One region of the Allorhizobium sp. Av2 genome, then DNA from elsewhere that is predicted to be linked to it. Evidence: riboswitches for the same ligand, from Rfam matches in the RefSeq annotation. Region 1 holds a riboswitch; each other region holds the start of a gene.
The links. Region 1 has a riboswitch for cobalamin ahead of nrdH (glutaredoxin-like protein NrdH). Riboswitches for the same ligand answer to the same signal wherever they lie in the genome.

Region 1 (4,903 bases):
GGCGCGGCTCGACCAGAACATCGGCAGATAGAAGCCGGAGTAAAATAGGAAGCTTTCCAGGAACACACTGGCGATCTTGCGTTTCAGCGGGTCAGGATTGCGGTAGTGTTCGAGGATCAGCGCCGACTTCTTCTGCAGAAACTCGTTTTCTTCAGACCAGCGATAGGCATCATCCACGTCGGACGTCGAACACAGGGTCGAAAAGATCGAAGAATAGGAACGGGCATGCACCGCTTCCATGAAGGAGATGTTCGAATAGACCGCCTCCTCATGCGGCGTGATGGAATCCTCCATCAGCGTTGGCGCACCGATACTCGTCTGTATGGTATCGAGCAGGGTCAGTCCCGTGAAGACGCGGATGGTCAACTGCTGTTCCTCCGGCTTCAACGCCGCCCAGGATGAGATGTCGTTTGACAACGGCACCTTCTCCGGCAGCCAGAAATTGCCGGTCAGCCTGTTCCAGGCCTCCAGGTCCTTGTCGTCGTCGATGCGGTTCCAGTTGATCGCTCGCACCGGCTTGGTTTGCGTCGGGGTGTTGGTCTTCATCTGTATGTTCATGTGATATCTCGATCTCACAGCGCGCAGGATACGCAGCCCTGCACTTGCGTGCCGGTCAGCGCCATCTGGCGAAGGCGAATATAATAGATGGTCTTGATGCCCTTCTTCCAGGCGTAGATCTGTGCCCGATTGATGTCGCGGGTCGTTGCGGTATCACGGAAGAAGAGCGTCAGCGAAAGACCCTGATCCACGTGCTGGGTGGCGGCCGCATAGGTGTCTATGATCTTCTCAGGTCCGATCTCATAGGCGTCCTGATAGTAATCAAGGTTATCATTGCTCATGAAGGTGGCCGGATAGTAGACGCGGCCGATCTTGCCTTCCTTGCGGATCTCGATCTTCGAGACAATCGGATGGATCGAGGAGGTCGAATGGTTGATGTAGGAGATCGACCCCGTCGGCGGCACGGCCTGAAGGTTCTGGTTATAAATGCCGGACGTCATCACCGCCTCTTTCAGCGCCAACCAGTCATCCTGTGTCGGGATCGCGATTCCGGCCGTTTCGAATAGTTGTGCGACGCGCCTGGTCGCTGGAAGCCATTCGGTTTGCGTATACTTGTCGAAATACTCGCCGGACGCATATTTCGAGTTCTCGAAGCCCTTGAAGCTCGTGCCGCGTTCGACGGCAATCCGGTTCGAGGCGCAGATGGCGTGATAGGTTACCGTGTAGAAATAAATGTTGGTGAAATCGATGCCCTCTTCCGATCCGTAGAAGATGCGCTCGCGTGCGAAATAGCCGTGCAGGTTCATCTGGCCAAGGCCGATGGCGTGGCTGTCGTCATTGCCTCTCTCGATAGAGGGAACAGAAGAGATATGGCTCATGTCGGACACGGCGGTCAGCGCCCGGATCGCGGTCTCTATGGTCCTGCCGAAGTCTGAGGAATCCATCACGGCTGCGATGTTCAAGGACCCGAGATTGCAGGAGATGTCCTTACCCATGGTCTTGTAGGACAGGTCGTCATTGTAAGTGCTGACGTCGCTCACCTGTAGGATTTCGGAGCAGAGATTGCTCATCGAAATGCGTCCGGCTATCGGGTTGGCGCGGTTCACAGTGTCCTCGAACATGATGTATGGATAGCCGCTCTCGAACTGGATTTCGGCGAGCACCTGGAAGAAATCACGTGCCTTGATCTTCTTCTTGCGAATGCGGCTGTCGGCGACCATCTCGCGATATTTTTCCGTGACCGAGATTTCGGAAAACGCGACGTCGTAGACACGCTCCACGTCGTAGGGTGAAAACAGGTACATATCCTCATTGTTTTTCGCCAATTCAAAGGTGATGTCGGGGACCACCACACCGAGCGACAGCGTCTTGATCCTGATCTTCTCGTCGGCGTTTTCACGCTTGGTATCGAGGAAGCGCATGATATCGGGATGATGGGCGTTCAGGTAGACAGCCCCTGCCCCCTGGCGCGCACCGAGCTGGTTGGCATAGGAAAAACTGTCCTCCAGCAACTTCATCACCGGGATGACGCCCGAGGACTGGTTCTCGATTTGCTTGATCGGTGCGCCAGCCTCGCGGATATTGGTCAGGGATAACGCTACGCCACCCCCACGCTTGGAAAGTTGCAGTGCCGAGTTGATACCACGGGCGATGCTTTCCATATTGTCTTCCATGCGCAGCAGGAAGCAGGATACCAGTTCGCCGCGTTGCTTCTTGCCGGCATTGAGAAATGTCGGCGTCGCCGGCTGGAAGCGGCCGGAGATAATCTCGTCGACTATGTCACGTGCCAAAGCCTCATTGCCCTGCGCCAACGTCAACGCCACCATGCAGATCCGGTCTTCGTAGCGCTCCAGATAGCGCTTTCCGTCGAAGGTCTTCAGTGTGTAGCTGGTGTAATATTTGAAGGCGCCGAGAAAGGTCGGGAAGCGAAACTTCTTCGCATAGGCATGATCGAAAAGATCGCGGACGAAGTTGAACGTATACTGATCCAACACCGCCTGCTCATAGTAGCCTTCGTCCACGAGGTAATCGAGCTTCTCCCGCAGATTATGGAAGAAGACAGTGTTCTGGTTGACGTGCTGCAAGAAATACTGCTTTGCCGCCAGAGCGTCCTTATCGAGTTGGATTTTACCATCCTCATCGTAGAGGTTTAGCATCGCGTTCAGCGCGTGATAATCCAGCGCCTGTTCGTCCGCCTTCAAAGGGCGCTCGAAAGTTGTGACGTCCAAAATCGTTCCATCCCATATTTGACATTGGCGACATCCTCGTCCGTGCCGAGCAATTCGAACCTGTAAAGGTACGGCACCCGACATTTCTGTGAGATCACGTCGCCCGCGAGACAGAACGTCTCGCCGAAATTACTATTGCCCGCGGCGATCACGCCCCGGAGATGAGAGCGGTTGTCCGCATCGTTGAGGAAGCGGATGACCTGTTTTGGAACGGCCCCTTTGCCATCGTCACCCGAATAGGTTGGCACGATCAGAACGTAAGGTTCAGTGATCGACGGATTGCCGCTCCGTGGGCTGACGGGGATACGTGACGCGCGCAAACCAAGCTTGCCGACAAAGCGATGGGTGTTTTCCGACGCACTGGAAAAATACACAATCAGCCCCATCGCCAGACACTCACGCCAGTGCGTTGATCATGTCGGGACGAAAACCCGCCCAATGCGTATCGCCAGCGATGACGACGGGAACCTGCCGATAGCCAAGACCTTGAACCTTGGCATAGGCGTCCTCATCGACGGAAATGTCGACGATACGGTAGTCGAGACCCTGGCGATCGAGCGCGCGGGTGGTTGCGTTGCACTGGACACAGGCAGGTTTGCTGTAAACGGTGATAGTCATCATATCCTCGTTGGGTTTTGATTTTTGGCCGCAGAAAGGCCTCCGAAGACGTCGTTGCCAACGCTCGTTTCTGGACATTGAGTGGGAGAATGACAGGAGCTCAGACGCTCTTCAGCGACCGTCTTCGTTTAAACGCCGGACCGTTACAGGAAAAATCACGCATGCCTTCACCCCGAAGTGTTTTGACGGATTGTCGGCAAGGAAACGCGGACAAGCGAAATCATATCGCTTGCCGTCACGCGACCTTCCGGGCACCCCGCCCGTGGACGTTTTCGTTTGAGGCAGGTCTCCTGGCTCGCGGGTCGTTGCATCCATCCTCGCCTTCCCGAAACATGATGTTTCAGTGGCTTTCACTGGACAAATGCTCGCCGCTTACAGTTGCGGGGGCAGCTTCGGCATTGCCCGACCATCTCTGGTCCGGCGCACCGCATTCCCGTCTTAGCTTTCGATTCATACGGAGAATCGAAAGAACCTCGAACACTATATATGGTATACGAGGTTGAGTTTTCGTCAACAACTATACCGCCTAACGGATAGCTCTCCCCAGGAAAAATGCAGTAGCTTTTCAACCGCACGACACGATCGTTGGCACTCATGGCCGAAGGACTCGATCTGCATGACCGTGCGCTTCAGTTGTTGCGCGATGCCGAAGAAATCGAACAGGTGGCGAAAGCCGAACGGGCGGATACCCTTCGCCTTTCGGATTGGGCCTATCGGACTTGGCCTATCAGACTGGGCCTTAATCCATTGGCTGACTGGAATGAGAGAGGATGCTACGGGCGGAGATCACACTCGAATTCATGAAACTTCGTACTTGCGCGCCAGACGTTTGATGCCTAAATTTGGATAATGTCTGATCATTCGTCTCAACGGTTGTCGCCGTCAAATATCCCAATGGATGCGCTGAGCGAAGTTCTACAAGACTTTCGCTTGAGTGGGGTCAATTATGGGCGTTGCGAACTGCGACATCCGTGGAGCATCGCCCTGCCGCAGCAACAGCTGCTTCGGTTCCACTTTGTCAGCCAAAGTCCATGCTGGATTCATACCGAAGCCCAAGGGTGGCAGGAATTGCACGATGGGGATCTGGTGCTACTGCCGCAAGGTATCGCACATCGATTGGCCAGTGCGCCGGATGTTGAGGGCGACTCGCTCAAAAGCTGTCAGATAAAAAGGTTGAGCAACAAGGTTTGCGAATTGGTGCGGGAAGGAACTGGGGCGACCAGCACTCTTTTCTGCGGTTCCATGGCGTTGAGCGCATATGCCCTTGATCCTTTGATCGCCTTGATGCCGCCAATCATCAAGGGCTGCGATGTCGCTGGCAATGACCCGGTTATTGGCCCCCTGCTGGCGGCTATGACCGCAGAGGCTTCACAGCCCCAGATGGGCAGCGCGACGATCCTGTCGCGTATGGCTGACTTGCTCGTCGCGCGGCTTATCCGCTGTTGGGTCAATTGCAGCGGAGCCGCAACCACCGGCTGGCTCGCCGCCATCCGCGACCCTCATCTTGGTCGTGTATTGGCAGCCATGCACCGCGATCCCGGCCATAACTGGACGCTTGA
Region 2 (4,903 bases), on a different replicon from region 1:
TTATCGCCTTGAGCGACCGGATCTGGGGCATGCCGGAAACCTGCTACATGGAAGAATCGTCCGTCGCAGAGCATGTCGCCATGCTGAAGGCGGAGGGATTTCGCGTCAGCGAAAAATTGGCCGGAATCCCAACAGCCGTGATGGGCGAAGCAGGGGAGGGCGGTCCCATCATTGCGTTTCTGGGCGAATATGATGCCCTGTCCGGGCTCAGCCAGGAAGCGGGCGTCGCTGAACATAAGCCAATTGCCGCAGGTGGTAACGGCCATGGCTGCGGCCACAACCTGCTCGGCTCCGCAGCTCTCTTGGCCGCCGCTGCCCTGAAAGACTGGTTGAAAGAAAAAGGCTTGCCCGGTCGGGTGCGCTATTATGGTTGCCCAGCCGAAGAGGGCGGAGCCGCCAAGGCCTTTATGGTCAGGGCAGGGGCGTTCGAAGGCGTCGATATCGCCATCAGTTGGCACCCGAATTCCTTCGCTGGCGTACAGCGCACCACCTCGCTTGCAAATTCCCGTGTCGATTTCACTTTCCGGGGAAGGGCGGCCCATGCCGGATCAAACCCCGATCTGGGGCGCAGCGCTCTCGACGCGGTGGAACTGATGAGCGTCGGCGTCAATTATATGCGCGAACACATGCCATCCGATTGCCGCGTACACGCCGCCATTCTCGATGCGGGTGGTATTTCGCCAAATGTCGTACAGGCCTATGCCAAGGTTCGCTATCTGATCCGCGCCCCGGAACTGCAAGGCATGAAGACCCTTGTGGAGCGGGTCAAGAAAATTGGCGAGGGCGCGGCATTGATGACCGAGACCCGGCTGGAAACACAGGTGATCAGCGCCGTTTCCAACGTGCTGACCAATGGTCCGCTGATGGCGGCCATGCAGGAGGCCTGGGAAGAACTCGGCCCACCACCTTTTGATGCGGCGGACCGAGCTTTTGCCGAAACGATCCGCGCCGTGTTGACGCCGGAAGAAAAGTCGGCGCCCTGGCGTTTCGAGGGGCTGCCGGAACGCGATATCCCGCTTGCCGATTTCATTCTGCCCGCCCATGACCGCACGCCGCTGCTGACAGGGTCAACCGATGTCGGCGATGTCAGCTGGGTGGTGCCAACCGTCCAGGCCGATGGGCCAACCTGCGCCATCGGCACACCGTTCCATACCTGGCAATTGGTGACGCAGGGGAAAAGTCCGCTGGCGCACAAGGGCATGATCGCGGCGGCAAAGGTCATGGCCGCCACGGGCCGCGCCGCCTTTGAAAGCGAACAATTACGCGAAGCTGCTCTTGCCGATCTCGTCGCCCGTCGTAAGGGCCAGCCCTATCAAAGCCCCTTGCCTACCGACGCCGAACCGCCAATCGTTGAAATGGGTGGCCGTAAGTAAGAACCCGTATCCAGGGTCACTTTCAACGGTCTGCCTCCTTAAAGCTTTCCCGGATTTGTTCGGCGTGGCACCAAGCCGACCGGACAAATCCAAGGTATTTAGCTTGACGTTCTTTATGTAACGTTATAACAAAACCATGATATCGATATAGTTTGAAAACGGACTTGTGCGGAACCGCAACCCATGTCAGTGATAGATCCAAATGGTGCTGTGGCTTTGCAAAGAAGGCTGCGGCTGAAAAGGGAATACGGTGAGGCTTACCCAACAGGGACCGAAACCGTGGCTGCCCCCGCAACTGTAAGCGGCGAGTGGGCCTGCACGATGCCACTGGCGATAAGCCGGGAAGGCGCAGGCCAACAGCGACCCGCAAGCCAGGAGACCTGCCATTTAGATGTTCAACCGCAACGGACGGGGTGTTCCGATGGCAGCGATAAGACTTCAGGTCCGCCGAGAGGCGTGGCCATCCTTTCCTTGTTCAGACGATCCGGCCCGAGGCGCGGCACGCCTGATGTCCGGTCTACCGATGCAGGCTCCTGCATGAGCTGTGATGGTCATGGTGCCTCGCTTGAGGTGAGGGGGCTCAGCTATGGGCCAACGGGCGCGCGATCTCTGATAAAAAACGTAGATTTTACGCTTGCCGCTGGTGAGCGTCTGGCCATTATCGGCCCGAATGGAGCTGGCAAGACATCGCTGCTGCGCTGCCTTTATCGTGCCGTGCGCCCCAGTGAGGGCAGGGTGCTGCTCGACGGGCAGGATCTATGGACAATCGATCCGCGGACGGTTGCCCGCCGGATCGCAGTCGTAGTCCAGGAAATGCCGGCAGATTTCCCTTTTACCGTCGAAGATATCGTCATGATGGGCCGAATTCCCTGGCAGAAAAGCGCATGGAAAAGGTCGCAGGGTACCGGAGACGACAAAGCCAGAGCGCTGCATGCCATGGATCACCTCCATGTCACCGATCTGGCGCGACGTGATTTTGCGACTTTGTCAGGCGGCGAAAAGCAACGCGTTCTCGTCGCAAGGGCGCTGGCGCAAGACCCGCAATTGCTCATTCTGGATGAGCCATCCAACCATCTCGATATTCGCAACCAGTTGGAAATTCTCGATCTGCTGCGTGGTCTCGGCATCACCATCGTGACCACGCTGCATGACATCAATCTTGCCGCAGGCTTTGCCACGAGAGCAATTATCCTGAAGGACGGACAGATGATTGCCGAGGGCTGTCCGCACGATGTCCTGACCGCAGACCATCTGTCCGCAGCCTTCACCGTTCAAACCCATGTCCACAGCCTGGATGGCGGCGCAACCCGCAATTTTTCCTTCGCGCTCAGTGCCTGATCCGCAACCCATTGGACCATTTATGAAAAACGTACTTCTCACTTTCGTGCTCTCAACCTTTCTTGCAGCAGTCAATCTCACCGCAGCCGCAGCGGAACCCGTGACCGTCAAGAGCTGTAACCGTGAGGTTACCTTTGATACAGCCCCGCAACGCGCCGTTTCCAATGACGTCAACCTGACCGAAATGATGCTGGCGCTGAAATTACAGGACCATATGGTCGGCTATACCGGGGTCTCCGGCTGGAAGACGCTGGACGAAAAATTGCGCGACGGCGTCAGCCAATTGCCGGAACTATCGCCGAAATATCCGAGCAAGGAAGTCCTGCTCAATGCCAATGCGGATTTCTATTTCGCTGGCTGGAATTATGGCATGAAGGTCGGCGGCGAGGTGACACCGGATACGCTCAGCCCATTGGGCATCAAGGTCTATGAACTGACGGAAAGCTGCATTCATATCATGGCCAAGGCCAAGCCGACCATGGACGATATGTTCGTTGACCTCATCAACTTGGGGCGAATATTCCGTGTCCAAGACAGGGCAGAGGCATTGGTTGCAGGCTATCGTCATCAATTGGCGAAAATCCAGGCCAAAATCAGTCCAACCGACAAGCCCGCAACCGTTTTTGTCTATGATTCCGGTGAACAAAAGCCGTTCACATCAGGCCGCTTCGGGATTCCGACAGCGATGATCGAAGCCGCTGGCGGCGTCAATATAATGGATGACGTGCAGAAAAGCTGGACGGAAGTGTCATGGGAACCGGTGATCGAGCGGAATCCGCAGGTGATTATCATCGTTAACTATGGCGAAGTGACCGCGCAGCAGAAGATCGATTATATGAAGCATAACCCGGCCTTCCAGAATATCGACGCTGTGAAAAATGATCGTTTCGTTGTGCTTGACTATGTCGAGGCAACCCCGGGACCGCGCAATATCGATGCCATCGCCCGTCTGGCCCAAGCCTTTCATCCGCAAAGTCTGTAAGTCTTGACTTTCATTAGACGTATATGTGTGCCGATCCTGCTGGTTCTGACGATCATCGTCGTCGTCAGTGCCGGTATTTCACTGGGTGCGGCTCCCATTCCTGTTGCCACCGTCTGGAAGATCCTCGCCAATCACCTGGTCCCGGGAAGTTTTCCGGTGGATTGGCCAGCGGGGCGGGTGAGCATCGTCTGGGATGTTCGATTTCCACGCGTGCTACTCGGTGGACTTGTCGGGGCTGGGCTGGCGCTAACCGGGGCGGTCCTGCAACCAGCGACCCGAAATCCACTCGCCGATCCGCATCTGCTCGGCGTCTCCTCTGGCGCCGCTTTCGGTGCAATCCTCGCGTTGCTGCATACCGGCATGGTCTTCGGACTGCTGACCGTACCGCTTTTCGCATTTGGCGGGGCGCTGCTCGCCACCGCCACGGTGGGACTGGTGGCGGGATTGACCCGTAGCCTTCAGGCCGACCGGCTGGTGCTGTCGGGCGTGATTGTCGGATTTTTCTTCACCGGGCTTGGGAATCTGCTGGTCTTTCTCGGAGATCCCCGCGCCACCCAAACCGTAACCTTCTGGATGTTGGGTGGGCTTGGCCTTGCCCAATGGCAGCATCTGATTTATCCCGCCGCCGTGCTCGCTGGTGGACTTTGCTATCTCCTGCCCAATGCGCGCTTGCTGAATGCCTTGGCCATGGGAGATGAGACGGCGGCGACCCTGGGCGTACCCGTCGCTCGGTTTCGCCTGACGCTATTTGTGATCTCGGCACTGATAACAGGGACAATGGTCGCTTTTTCAGGTGCCATCGGCTTTGTCGGCCTCATGGTTCCCCATATGGTGCGAGCACTGGCAGGATCAGACAATGTCCGCGTCCTGCCGCTCTCGGCGCTGACGGGCGCATTGGTGCTGATCCTCGCCGATCTCGTCGCAAGACTGGCCGTTGCACCGGAGGACATGCCGATTGGCATCGTCACAGGTCTTGCCGGATGCCTCGCCTTTCTCTGGATCATGCGCAAGGCCCGACCCGGCGCATAGACGGCGAGACTAGGCAGACAGAGCCTTCGCCAATTGGTGTATATGCGCCGCGCCAATGCCGCAGCACCCACCAATCATCGTTGCACCCGCGTCAGCCCAATCGCATGCAAAGCGGCAATAGGCATCATCGGTCAGGTCGGCGCGGGTCTCATGCAGGCCTTCATTCGCCGCAGCCTCCCCC
Region 3 (4,903 bases), on a different replicon from region 1:
TGAACGTCAATCGTCCCTCGCCCCGGCCACCACAGCCCGGCCTTCAACAACGGCAAGGCCTCTTGCGGTTTTGGTGCATTGGTCAGCAGCGCCTGCGCGTAGGAGACGAAGTGACTGGCATTGCTATCGCCGCCCTCAATCAGATAGGCCCAAAGCGCCGATAGATCCGAGGCATCCAGGTTTGAAAAAGCCTCCAGCCCGGCATCCGGCTTGTCGTCGCCGGGCAGAACGACAATTTTTATCCCATGGCGGCGGGCGCAGGCGTGCAGCGCTTCCAGCGCATAATGAAAATAGCTGGCCCCACCCAGCGCCCTGACCACGATCAGTTTCGCATGGCGGGCCGTGCGCTCGATATAGGTATCGACCGACATCGGATGTTTCAGCGCCATCAGGCTGGCCAGCCGCCATGTCGCGGTCTCGGCTTGCCGCGCTAGCGCCGCCGCGATGGCGGACAGCTCGGTATCGGCGGCGGACAGAAACAGGATATCCCCTGGCGTCTGGCCAAGGTCTATCGCGTCATCCCCGTCGCTAATCGAGCCTTGCTGGGCAAGCAGAAGATGCATGGCTTACGCTGCCGCCCGGATGGCATCGGCAATCGCCGATTGGTCGAGATCATGCAGGCCAATCACCACCAGTCGCGTCGTCCGTTGCTCGCCCGACGCCCAGGGCCGGTCATAATATTGGTCGATGCGGTTGCCGACCGCCTGTACCACCAGCCGCATCGGCTTGCCCGGCACATCCACGAAGCCTTTCAGCCGCAGCACGTCATGCGCTTCGATCACGGTCTTCAAGCCATCGACAAAGCGGTCCGGCTCGCGCACCTGCGGCAGATCGACGACAAAACTGTCAAATTCATCGTGATCGTGATGATGGTCATGCGCCTCGCCGCTCGCATGCAGCGCCTCATGCTCCAGCTCGTGATGGGATTTGCGATTGTCGATATCGGCTTCCGAGCCGGCACCGATGCCAAGCAGCACCATAACCGGCACATCGCCATTCTTCGCCTCGATCAGGGTCGGCTTGCGGCTCATCCGGGCGGTCACATCGGTTCGCACTTTGGCGAGGCCATCGGCATCGAGCAGATCAGTCTTGTTGAGAACGATCATGTCGGCGCAGGTCAGCTGATCCTCGAACAGCTCCTCGATCGGGCTTTCATGATCGAGACTGTCATCGGCGGCGCGCTGGGCATCGATCCGGTCGTGGTCATCGGCAAACCGGCCAGCGGCGACAGCGGCACTATCGACCACCGTTACAACGCCATCCACGGTAACGCGGGTGCGGATGTCAGGCCAGTTGAAGGCGGCCACCAGCGGCTGCGGCAAAGCAAGGCCGGAGGTCTCGATGACGATATGGTCGGGCAAGACATCCCGTGCCAGCAGCTTTTGCATGGTCGGCACGAAATCATCGGCAACGGTGCAGCAGATGCAGCCATTCGTCAGTTCGATAATGTCGTCCTCGGTGCAAGTCTCGGCGCCGCAACCTTTCAGTACTTCGCCATCCACACCCAGATCGCCAAACTCGTTAATGATCAACGCGATTTTCTTACCACCCGCGTTCATCAGCATATTGCGGATGATGGTTGTCTTACCAGCGCCGAGAAAGCCGGTGATCACAGTGACGGGAATTTTCTGTTGCAACATTGTTCAGCCTTTCATTTTCAGGGGCAGGCCAGCCGCGACGAAATAAACCTCGTCAGCGCTTGCCGCGATCAATTGATGAAGCCGCCCGGCATGGTCGCGGAAATGGCGCGCCATGCGGTTTTCCGGCACAATGCCAAGGCCGACTTCATTGGAAACAAGCACGATGGAGGCGGAAAGCCGGGGCAGCAGATCCGCAAGGGCCGCCGCCTCAGCAGCCATGTCGCGCCCCTCCTCCATCATCAGATTGGTCACCCAGAGCGTCAGGCAATCGACCAGCACCACCCGGCCTGGCGCATCGATATGCCTAAGCGTGTCCACCAGCGCCAGGGGCTCTTCATGCGTCACCCAAAGGCCGCCACGATCCTGCTGATGCTGGTCGATCCGGGCGCGCATTTCCTCGTCCCAGGCCCGCCCGGTCGCGAGATAATGACGCTCCAGGCCGGTCTCTGCACAAAGTTGTTCGGCAAAATGCGACTTGCCGGACCGCGCGCCTCCGAGAACGAAGACACGTTTCGAAACTGTGTCTGCCATGGAGTCAGTTTCCACCCGTTGGCGGCGTATAGAGCCCGCTGGAACGCGGCACAAAGCCCGGCCATGCGGATGGGGCCACATCGGTAGCGGATGGCGCAGAAGACCGCACATCCGGCCTTGGCTGCGACAGCGCCCCGCCAAAGGTGGAATTGGAACCCGGTGGCGCCTGGAATTGCTGTTGAGCAGGCCGCTCAGAAGGGCCAGAGGGCGCATGACGGGAAAAGGGCAGCAGCGCAAAAACCAGCGCCGCCAGCACAAGCAGCGCTAAGGCCGCACCTATGCTGCGTGATGACACGAGCGTCATAATGACCTGCCTCCATTGGGCGCAGGCGGCGTAATACAAAACGGCCAAATGACCGTGAAGCGGAGCCTAAAAGGCCCGCGATCAATCTGTTGCGCCACGACAACCTCCGTGCTGGCGTCGGGGATCTCTCCCCCAATTGGGCGTAAAGCCCGTCACGGACGGCAGGTCTCCTGGCTCACAGCGTCAAACCGGTACCATCACGGCACCAGTTCGCAGATTTTCCTCACCTTCCCGGAGTCCACGGCAAAATCGAAAAGGCGGACGATTCGTAGATAAAGAGGCGTCCAACCCCGGCAGATCGCTTTGCCACTCCAGTGGCTTTTCCGGCCTATCCGCTCACCGCACCGGCCACACCACGCGGCCCGCCATGCAAGGATCTTCAAAACCGGATTGAAAACCCTCGCTGTTCTACAGTCGCGGGGTCGGCTGCGTTTGGCATGCCCTGTCTGGGTCCACGCCTTCGCATTCCCTTTTGCTTTCCAGCCTCAATCTCTTCAGGCCGAAAACCATCCGCCTCTAGGGTTAGCAGAATGAGGTTTGAAGTCAATCTGCAAGCCATCAGCCATCGCTCTCTCGTGTCTTGGTACCCGCTATAGTTTTGGCGCGGTCAGGGAAAACAGCGAGCGGATCCGGGCTGAAATTTCTTCCGCCAGGCTTTCAGGGCCAAGCGTCTGATCATTGGTAATGGTCAGCACCTTGAACGCGCCCTGAGCGACCACATCACCGGTTTCAACCGAGGCAGCGCTGACTTTGATCTCGGCTTCATTGTGCTGCTTGTCCAGCCCCAGCCCACTTGCCATCGTCTCGACCCTGACCGTCAGAATCACCCGCGGCAGAACCTCGCTGCGCACCGTGGCAGCAACGGCAGAAGACAGTCGCCGCTCCACGCCCTGCACCAAGGCCAACGGCACTTTCGGACCCGCCAGCACGGTGACCGCGCGAATATCATAGTAAAACTTCTTCGGCGCTGATTGAAACAGCCCGGTCATGCACCCGGCAAGTGCCATGCAGATCGATAGAAAGGCAAAAACGCGCAAATACCGCAGCAAGGTCAAACTCCGCACAAAGATATGGCACGGACCATCAAAGCCAGAGCTTGCCGCAAGCTTATGCCATAAGTCCGCAACGGAGATAGACGTAATGAGGGCGTTTTGACGAATTATGCCGCCTTTTGCTGACCACAAAGCAGGGAATGTTGCGCAAAAGAAAATATGCGCTGGCTTCTTCTTAAACAAAGCCATTATAGGACCGTCTTGTGCCTGAAGGTCGACAACTCCACACCCTCTCAATGGTGAGAATTTCACCCGGAAAAGGCCTGCTTTGAGCGCGCCAAGATCAAGCTCAAATCTTAGCCGAAGCACAATAAATAGCCATGAATCTGCACAAACGCATAGCAGTCGCCCATTTATTGCACTGCCACAAATGCTTTCCCCGATGTATAAGCATGTCAACAGCTGAGGCGGGAGAGACCGCCGGATCAGCAAACAAGATCTCGAGGAAATGTCATGAACCCGATCCGCATTGCTAAAAACTGGATTAGCTATCGCCGCACTCTGTCCGAACTGGGCGGCCTGTCGAACCAGACCCTGTCCGATATCGGCATCACCCGTTACGACATCCGTCACATTGCCAACCGTTCGTTCCGTTAATCGGATCCGGTTTTAAAATTTGAATTGAATGTTCGAACGGCGCTTTTGGCGCCGTTTTCTATTTCTAACTCTCCAAACCAAGCTTGCATCTCCAAAGTGCAATTTGCTCTGTTCAAGATTGGAAGCGGCGGCAAGGCGTGATAAGCAGCCGCCATGACAGACAACAACTCCTATTCCCCTATTCACATCATTGGCGGCGGGCTGGCTGGCTCCGAAGCCGCATGGCAGATCGCTGAGGCGGGCGTGCCGGTCATTCTTCATGAGATGCGCGGCCTTCGCGGCACCGACGCCCATAAGACCGATAGCCTTGCTGAGCTTGTCTGCTCCAATTCCTTCCGCTCCGACGATGCCACCGCCAATGCGGTCGGGGTTATCCATGCGGAAATGCGGCTGGCCGGCTCGTTGATCATGGCCTGCGCCGACCGTCATCAGGTACCGGCGGGTGGCGCGCTTGCCGTTGACAGGGACGGCTTTGCCGAGGCCGTGACGCAGGCGCTGCAAGCTCACCCGCTCGTAACCGTGGTGCGCGAGGAAATCACCGGCCTGCCGCCGCGCGATTGGGATCTCAGCATCATCGCCAGCGGTCCGCTGACATCACCGGCACTGGCCGAGGCCATCCGCGCTGAAACCGGCGAGGACGCGCTTGCCTTTTTCGACGCCATCGCCCCCATCGTCCACCGTGACAGCATCAATATGGATATCTGCTGGTATCAGTCGCGCTATGACAAGGTTGGCCCGGGCGGTACGGGTAAGGATTACATCAACTGCCCGCTGGACGA
Region 4 (4,903 bases), on a different replicon from region 1:
TCAAAGCCGGCCTCGCCGCCTCCAACGGCGAAGCCCGCCGTCATGTGCAGGGCGGAGCCGTGAAGATCAATGATCAAAGCGTGTCAGATGAGCGCGCAAGCATTGGCACTGGTGAAGTGACGGCTGATGGGGTGATCAAGCTGTCATTGGGTAAGAAGAAGCATATTTTGGTACGTCCGGTTTGATGTGATAAGCCCTCTGTACCTTTGTGGGTGCGGAGGGCTTTCATTGTTTATAGATGTGATGGAATTTCTGAGAAAAGACCATCAAAGCAGCCGTGGCTCATCAATCCCTACGGCAGCTCTCTCAAGCGTCAAAAGCCACTTTTTCGTATCAAGACCACCACCAAAACCCGTCAAACTTCCGTTCGAACCAATCACCCTATGACAGGGAATGACAATCGGGAGTGGATTGGCTCCATTTGCAGCCCCAACCGCGCGGCTCGCTGATAAACGACCTATGCGGCGTGCCAACTCGCCGTAACTGATTGTCATGCCAAACGGAATTCGTATCAGTTCTTGCCACACGTCACGTTGAAAATCGGTCCCTTCCAGATCGAGCGGCAGATCAAATTCCTGCCTTGTCCCATTAAAATACGCCCGCAACTGATCTTTCGTGCCTTCGAAAGCGGCGTCATCCAACACCCATTCCGGTTTAGGCTTGATGAAGCCCTTGCCGCTTGGAAAACCAATACGGGATAGTCTGCGACCATCACCCGCCAAAAGAAGGCTGCCTATCGGGCTATTCATAAACGTGTAGCGAACATTCTTCATTGGCGGCTCCCATCGTTCCTTTTGTCGAACAATCGAAACAAACGACCGTCTATCGATATCAGGCCCATAAAAATCAAAGCCATGCCAGCGAAATGGTTGAATGCTAAGACCTCCCCCAGAAACACGCTTCCCAAAACGATGGCGCTCACAGGAATGAGCAAGGTCACCAGAGAACTGTTAATCGCGCCGCCCACGGCGAGAATATGAAAAAAGATAATATAGGCCAGCGCGGTGGACAGCAGCCCCAAGCCCAGAAGCGCTGCGATGACGCCACCGCTCGGCGCTGCCAAGTGCCAAGGCGCGTCCACAAAGGCAACGATTGGTATCATCATAAGGGTCGTCGCCGTCGTCTGGCCAAAGGCACTTGTCGTTGGCGTAATTCCCATGCGCCGAAACCGGCGGCCAAAGACACCTGCAAACCCGTAGGATAGAGCAGCCCCAAGGCAGGCAAACAGGGCCAGCAACGAAAGCTCGTGTGATGACAGGCCATTGCCGGACATCAGCACCAGAACACCCATGAAGCCAAAGAGGATGCCTGCGACCTTATTGGGTGCCAGCCGTTCTTCTTCGGTCAGGAAATGCGCCACAACAATCGAAAAGATTGGCGTCGTTGCATTCAGGATCGAAGCAAGGCCGCTGGCAATCTGCGTCTGCCCCCAAAAGAGAAGGCTGAACGGAATCAAATTGTTCAACAACCCCATACCGAAGAAAGCCACCCAGATTTTCGTGGCTGTTGGAATGGCCTGTCGCGTTACCCGCAGATAGACATACAAAGCCAAGGCCGCAATTGCCACACGCGCAAAAACGACAGTAAACGGCGGCAGTTCAGAAAGGGCAACCTTTGAAAAGAAGAAAGAACCGCCCCACAGAACGGATAGAAACAAAAGGAGAGCCCAGTCTGAAAGGCCCATGGATTCTGTTTTCTGCATATAAAGATCCTGTCGTGATGCAACAGGGCAAACCTATCCGATCTCACGCCCCTTACTCGCCGGAATCGGACTCCGTCCTTTTATGAGTATCCAGACTGCTATAATATCCAGCCATGAGTTTGGATATTTCCATATGCGAGCAAGCATGGCTGGCACGTAACCCAGATTTCGACGGACGATTCTTCATCGGCGTTCGAACCACAGGGGTGTATTGCCGTTGCGTGTGCCCCGTGCGCCTACCCTATCGCTGCAACGTCGAATTCCTGCCAAGTGCAACGGCGGCTGAACTGGCGGGCTATAGGCCCTGTTTGCGCTGTCGGCCGGAAACAGCGCCATTTTGTCCTGCCTGGAAAGGAAGTGCGACGATTGTGGAAAGAGCCGCCAGACTTATAAGAGAGGAAGGAGCCCTTGATGCACGAGAAGCAACAGTAGAAATGCTTGCCGAGCACGTCGGAGTTGGCGCACGACATCTTACCCGCCTGTTCCAGAAACATCTTGGAGCAAGCCCTATTCAGGTGGCTAAAACAGCCCGCGTGCAACGCGCAAAACGCCTCATCACCGAAACGGACCTGCCGATCACTGACATCGCTCTACAATCCGGCTTCACAAGCCTCAGACGCTTTAATGCAGTTTTTCAGGAGGTCTATAAGCGCCCGCCAACAGCCATCAAACGAGCATCTCGGATGCAAAATTCATAGAAGTTTTGCGATCATTTAAACTTTCTTGGGGCGTTCATCACTATATCCTCATCGCATTCGATATTACAAAATGCACGTCATCCGGCACCCTTCCACCCCTCCTCAAACACCAAATCCTCCAACGCTAGCCGCTTACGCCACCCCTTCACCTGCAATTCCGGCTCATCATACAGCTCCGCAACGTGGCCAAGGCACAGCCACCCCACAATCTCAATCCGGTCTGGAATATTGAGAATGGCGCGCAAATCAGCATCGTGAAAAATGCTGACCCAGCCGACGCCAATGCCTTCTGCGCGGGCGGCGAGCCAGAGGTTCTGGATGGCGCAGACGGTGGAATAGCTGTCCATGCGGGGGTTATGGGTTCGCCCTAGCACCACGGGGCCTGCGCGGTCTGGATCGCAGGTGACGCAGATGCCGAGTGGGGCTTTGAGAATCCCTTCCAGCTTCAGATTGCGGTAAAGCGTGGCTTTTTCGCCTTCAAACAGCGCAGCCGCCTCGTCATTGGCCTTGGAAAAAGCCTGCCAGACGGCTTGGCGGCGGTCAGCGTCGCGCACCAGGATGAAATTCCATGGTTGCATGAAGCCGACAGAGGGGGCGTGGTGGGCGGCGGTGAGGATGCGCCAGAGCGTGTCATCGTCGATTGGGTCGGCTAAAAATTCATCGCGCACGTCGCGGCGGGTCATGATGGCCCGGTAGACGGCGGCGCGTTCTTCGTCAGAAAAGGCTCCGGCGGACACCAGAGCATCGTTCACTAAGTCCTGCATCGTTTGGTCCCCAACAATGCGCCCCACGCGATCCCTTGCGAATCGCGATCAAGCAAAACGCACCTGCCGTCCGCGCAGATGCGTCTATCATGTCAGGCCGGTCTTCTGACTGGGTTTCATCTGGCTAACGCACCCTTCCCGGTCTCACCAGTGGGTCGGGAATTTCTTCCCTTTGCGTCAGCCATCCACCTCACAGCGTTGGGCACGTTGCGGAATTTCACCGCATTCCCGATTCTCCCGCAAACATGCAGGCACCTGACAAAGGGCTGGTACTGTCAGACTGCGGCAATGCTTAGGCGATCGCCGGAAAATACCGCACATAGGCGAATTCCTGGCCGTCCGGCGACCAGCTAGGCACATTGATCGTCCCCTGCCCACCAAACAGCTCAAACAGGGTTTCGACATTGCCGCCGTCCATGTCCATCAGACGCATGCGGACATGGAGATCGCGCGGGTGATCGAAGACATCGGCGTCATAGGAAATGAACACCACCTTGCGGTTATCAGGACAGGGATGGGGAAACCAGTCGCCCTGCCCGTCATACGTCAGACGCTGTACGTCCGTACCATCCGGGCGAATGCGCCAGATCTGCATCGTGCCGCTGCGGCTGGAGTTGAAATAGATCCACGCGCCATCCGCCGACCAGTCCGGCCCATCATTGCGGCCTTCGCCATGGGTCAGGCGGCGCTCGTCGCTGCCGTCAACCGAAATCGTATAGATGTCGAAGACCTGGTCGCGGATACCGCAATAACACACCCTTCCGCCATCCGGCGACCAGCCATGCCAGTAGGAGGGCAGGTTTTCGGTGATCTGGATCGGCTTGCCACCTTCGGCTGGCAGGATGTAGAGGCAGGTTTTGCCGTGCTGCACCTTGTCGCAGATCGCCAGCCATTGACCATCCGGCGAAAGGCCGTGGTCATTGTTGCAGCGGGTGGCAAAGCCGGTGTCGATCTTTTCCGGCACCGGCTGCCCGACCAGAGGCAGGCGATACATCAACCCGTCATCATTCAGGATCAGGGAGGCGCCATCCCGCGACCAGTTCGGCGCTTCCACCAAACGTTCCGTCTGCCAGACAATGCGGCTCTGGCGGGTCTCAATATTGTAAATCTCGACAGAGCTGCGCATTGCCGCTAGCGATCCCGGAACCGATTGGTAATCGGATAACGGCGATCCCGGCCAAAGTTTTTCTTGGTGATCTTCACGCCCGGAGCCGACTGGCGGCGCTTGTATTCGGCCAGATAAAGCAGGTGTTCGATGCGATGCACGGTGGCGATGTCATGGCCGCGCGCCAAAATCTCGTCCACCGACATTTCCTTTTCCACCAGGCATTCCAAGATGTCATCCAGCACCGGATAGGGCGGCAGGCTGTCCTGGTCCTTCTGGTCGGGGCGCAGTTCGGCAGATGGGGCCTTGGAGATGATGTTGGCCGGAATGACCTCACCCGCCGGGCCAAGCGCACCCACTGGCACATGGCCATTGCGCCAAGCCGACAGCGCATAGACCTGCATCTTGTAGAGGTCCTTGATCGGATTGAAGCCGCCGTTCATGTCGCCGTAGAGCGTCGCATAGCCCACCGACATTTCCGATTTATTGCCCGTGGTTACCACCATCGAGCCGAACTTGTTGGACACCGCCATCAGGATAGTGCCACGGGTGCGGCTTTGCAGGTTTTCCTCGGTAATGCCGCTTTCCGTTCCCTCGAACATATCGGCAAGGCTGGAGAGAAAGCCCTCTACCG

Region 2: it holds a riboswitch for cobalamin, as region 1 does, so the genes downstream of both, FS819_RS18265 (ABC transporter ATP-binding protein) here and nrdH (glutaredoxin-like protein NrdH) in region 1, are expected to answer to the same signal.
Region 3: it holds a riboswitch for cobalamin, as region 1 does, so the genes downstream of both, FS819_RS08550 (hypothetical protein) here and nrdH (glutaredoxin-like protein NrdH) in region 1, are expected to answer to the same signal.
Region 4: it holds a riboswitch for cobalamin, as region 1 does, so the genes downstream of both, bluB (5,6-dimethylbenzimidazole synthase) here and nrdH (glutaredoxin-like protein NrdH) in region 1, are expected to answer to the same signal.

What each region holds. Positions count from the first base shown of each region.
Region 1 is NZ_CP192698.1:327,031-331,933, forward strand. It holds gene nrdF (class 1b ribonucleoside-diphosphate reductase subunit beta) at 1-558, opposite strand, end outside; gene nrdE (class 1b ribonucleoside-diphosphate reductase subunit alpha) at 573-2,654, opposite strand; gene nrdI (class Ib ribonucleoside-diphosphate reductase assembly flavoprotein NrdI) at 2,696-3,112, opposite strand; gene nrdH (glutaredoxin-like protein NrdH) at 3,123-3,344, opposite strand; cobalamin riboswitch at 3,608-3,835, opposite strand; partial or broken gene FS819_RS25210 (LysR family transcriptional regulator) at 3,906-4,046, shown strand; gene FS819_RS25215 (AraC family transcriptional regulator) at 4,194-4,903, shown strand, end outside.
Region 2 is NZ_CP192697.1:42,120-47,022, reverse strand. It holds gene FS819_RS18270 (amidohydrolase) at 1-1,373, shown strand, start outside; cobalamin riboswitch at 1,560-1,775, shown strand; gene FS819_RS18265 (ABC transporter ATP-binding protein) at 1,911-2,711, shown strand; gene FS819_RS18260 (ABC transporter substrate-binding protein) at 2,734-3,693, shown strand; gene FS819_RS18255 (FecCD family ABC transporter permease) at 3,721-4,722, shown strand; gene FS819_RS18250 (homocysteine S-methyltransferase family protein) at 4,732-4,903, opposite strand, start outside.
Region 3 is NZ_CP192696.1:1,781,541-1,786,443, forward strand. It holds gene cobN (cobaltochelatase subunit CobN) at 1-563, opposite strand, end outside; gene cobW (cobalamin biosynthesis protein CobW) at 567-1,640, opposite strand; gene cobU (bifunctional adenosylcobinamide kinase/adenosylcobinamide-phosphate guanylyltransferase) at 1,644-2,171, opposite strand; gene FS819_RS08550 (hypothetical protein) at 2,176-2,475, opposite strand; cobalamin riboswitch at 2,619-3,001, opposite strand; gene FS819_RS08555 (hypothetical protein) at 3,066-3,524, opposite strand; gene FS819_RS08560 (DUF1127 domain-containing protein) at 3,981-4,124, shown strand; gene trmFO (methylenetetrahydrofolate--tRNA-(uracil(54)-C(5))-methyltransferase (FADH(2)-oxidizing) TrmFO) at 4,278-4,903, shown strand, end outside.
Region 4 is NZ_CP192696.1:1,318,824-1,323,726, reverse strand. It holds gene tyrS (tyrosine--tRNA ligase) at 1-185, shown strand, start outside; gene FS819_RS06410 (methylated-DNA--[protein]-cysteine S-methyltransferase) at 267-773, opposite strand; gene FS819_RS06405 (DMT family transporter) at 770-1,702, opposite strand; gene FS819_RS06400 (bifunctional transcriptional activator/DNA repair enzyme AdaA) at 1,816-2,400, shown strand; gene bluB (5,6-dimethylbenzimidazole synthase) at 2,478-3,164, opposite strand; cobalamin riboswitch at 3,243-3,438, opposite strand; gene FS819_RS06390 (TolB family protein) at 3,457-4,290, opposite strand; gene FS819_RS06385 (NAD+ synthase) at 4,296-4,903, opposite strand, start outside.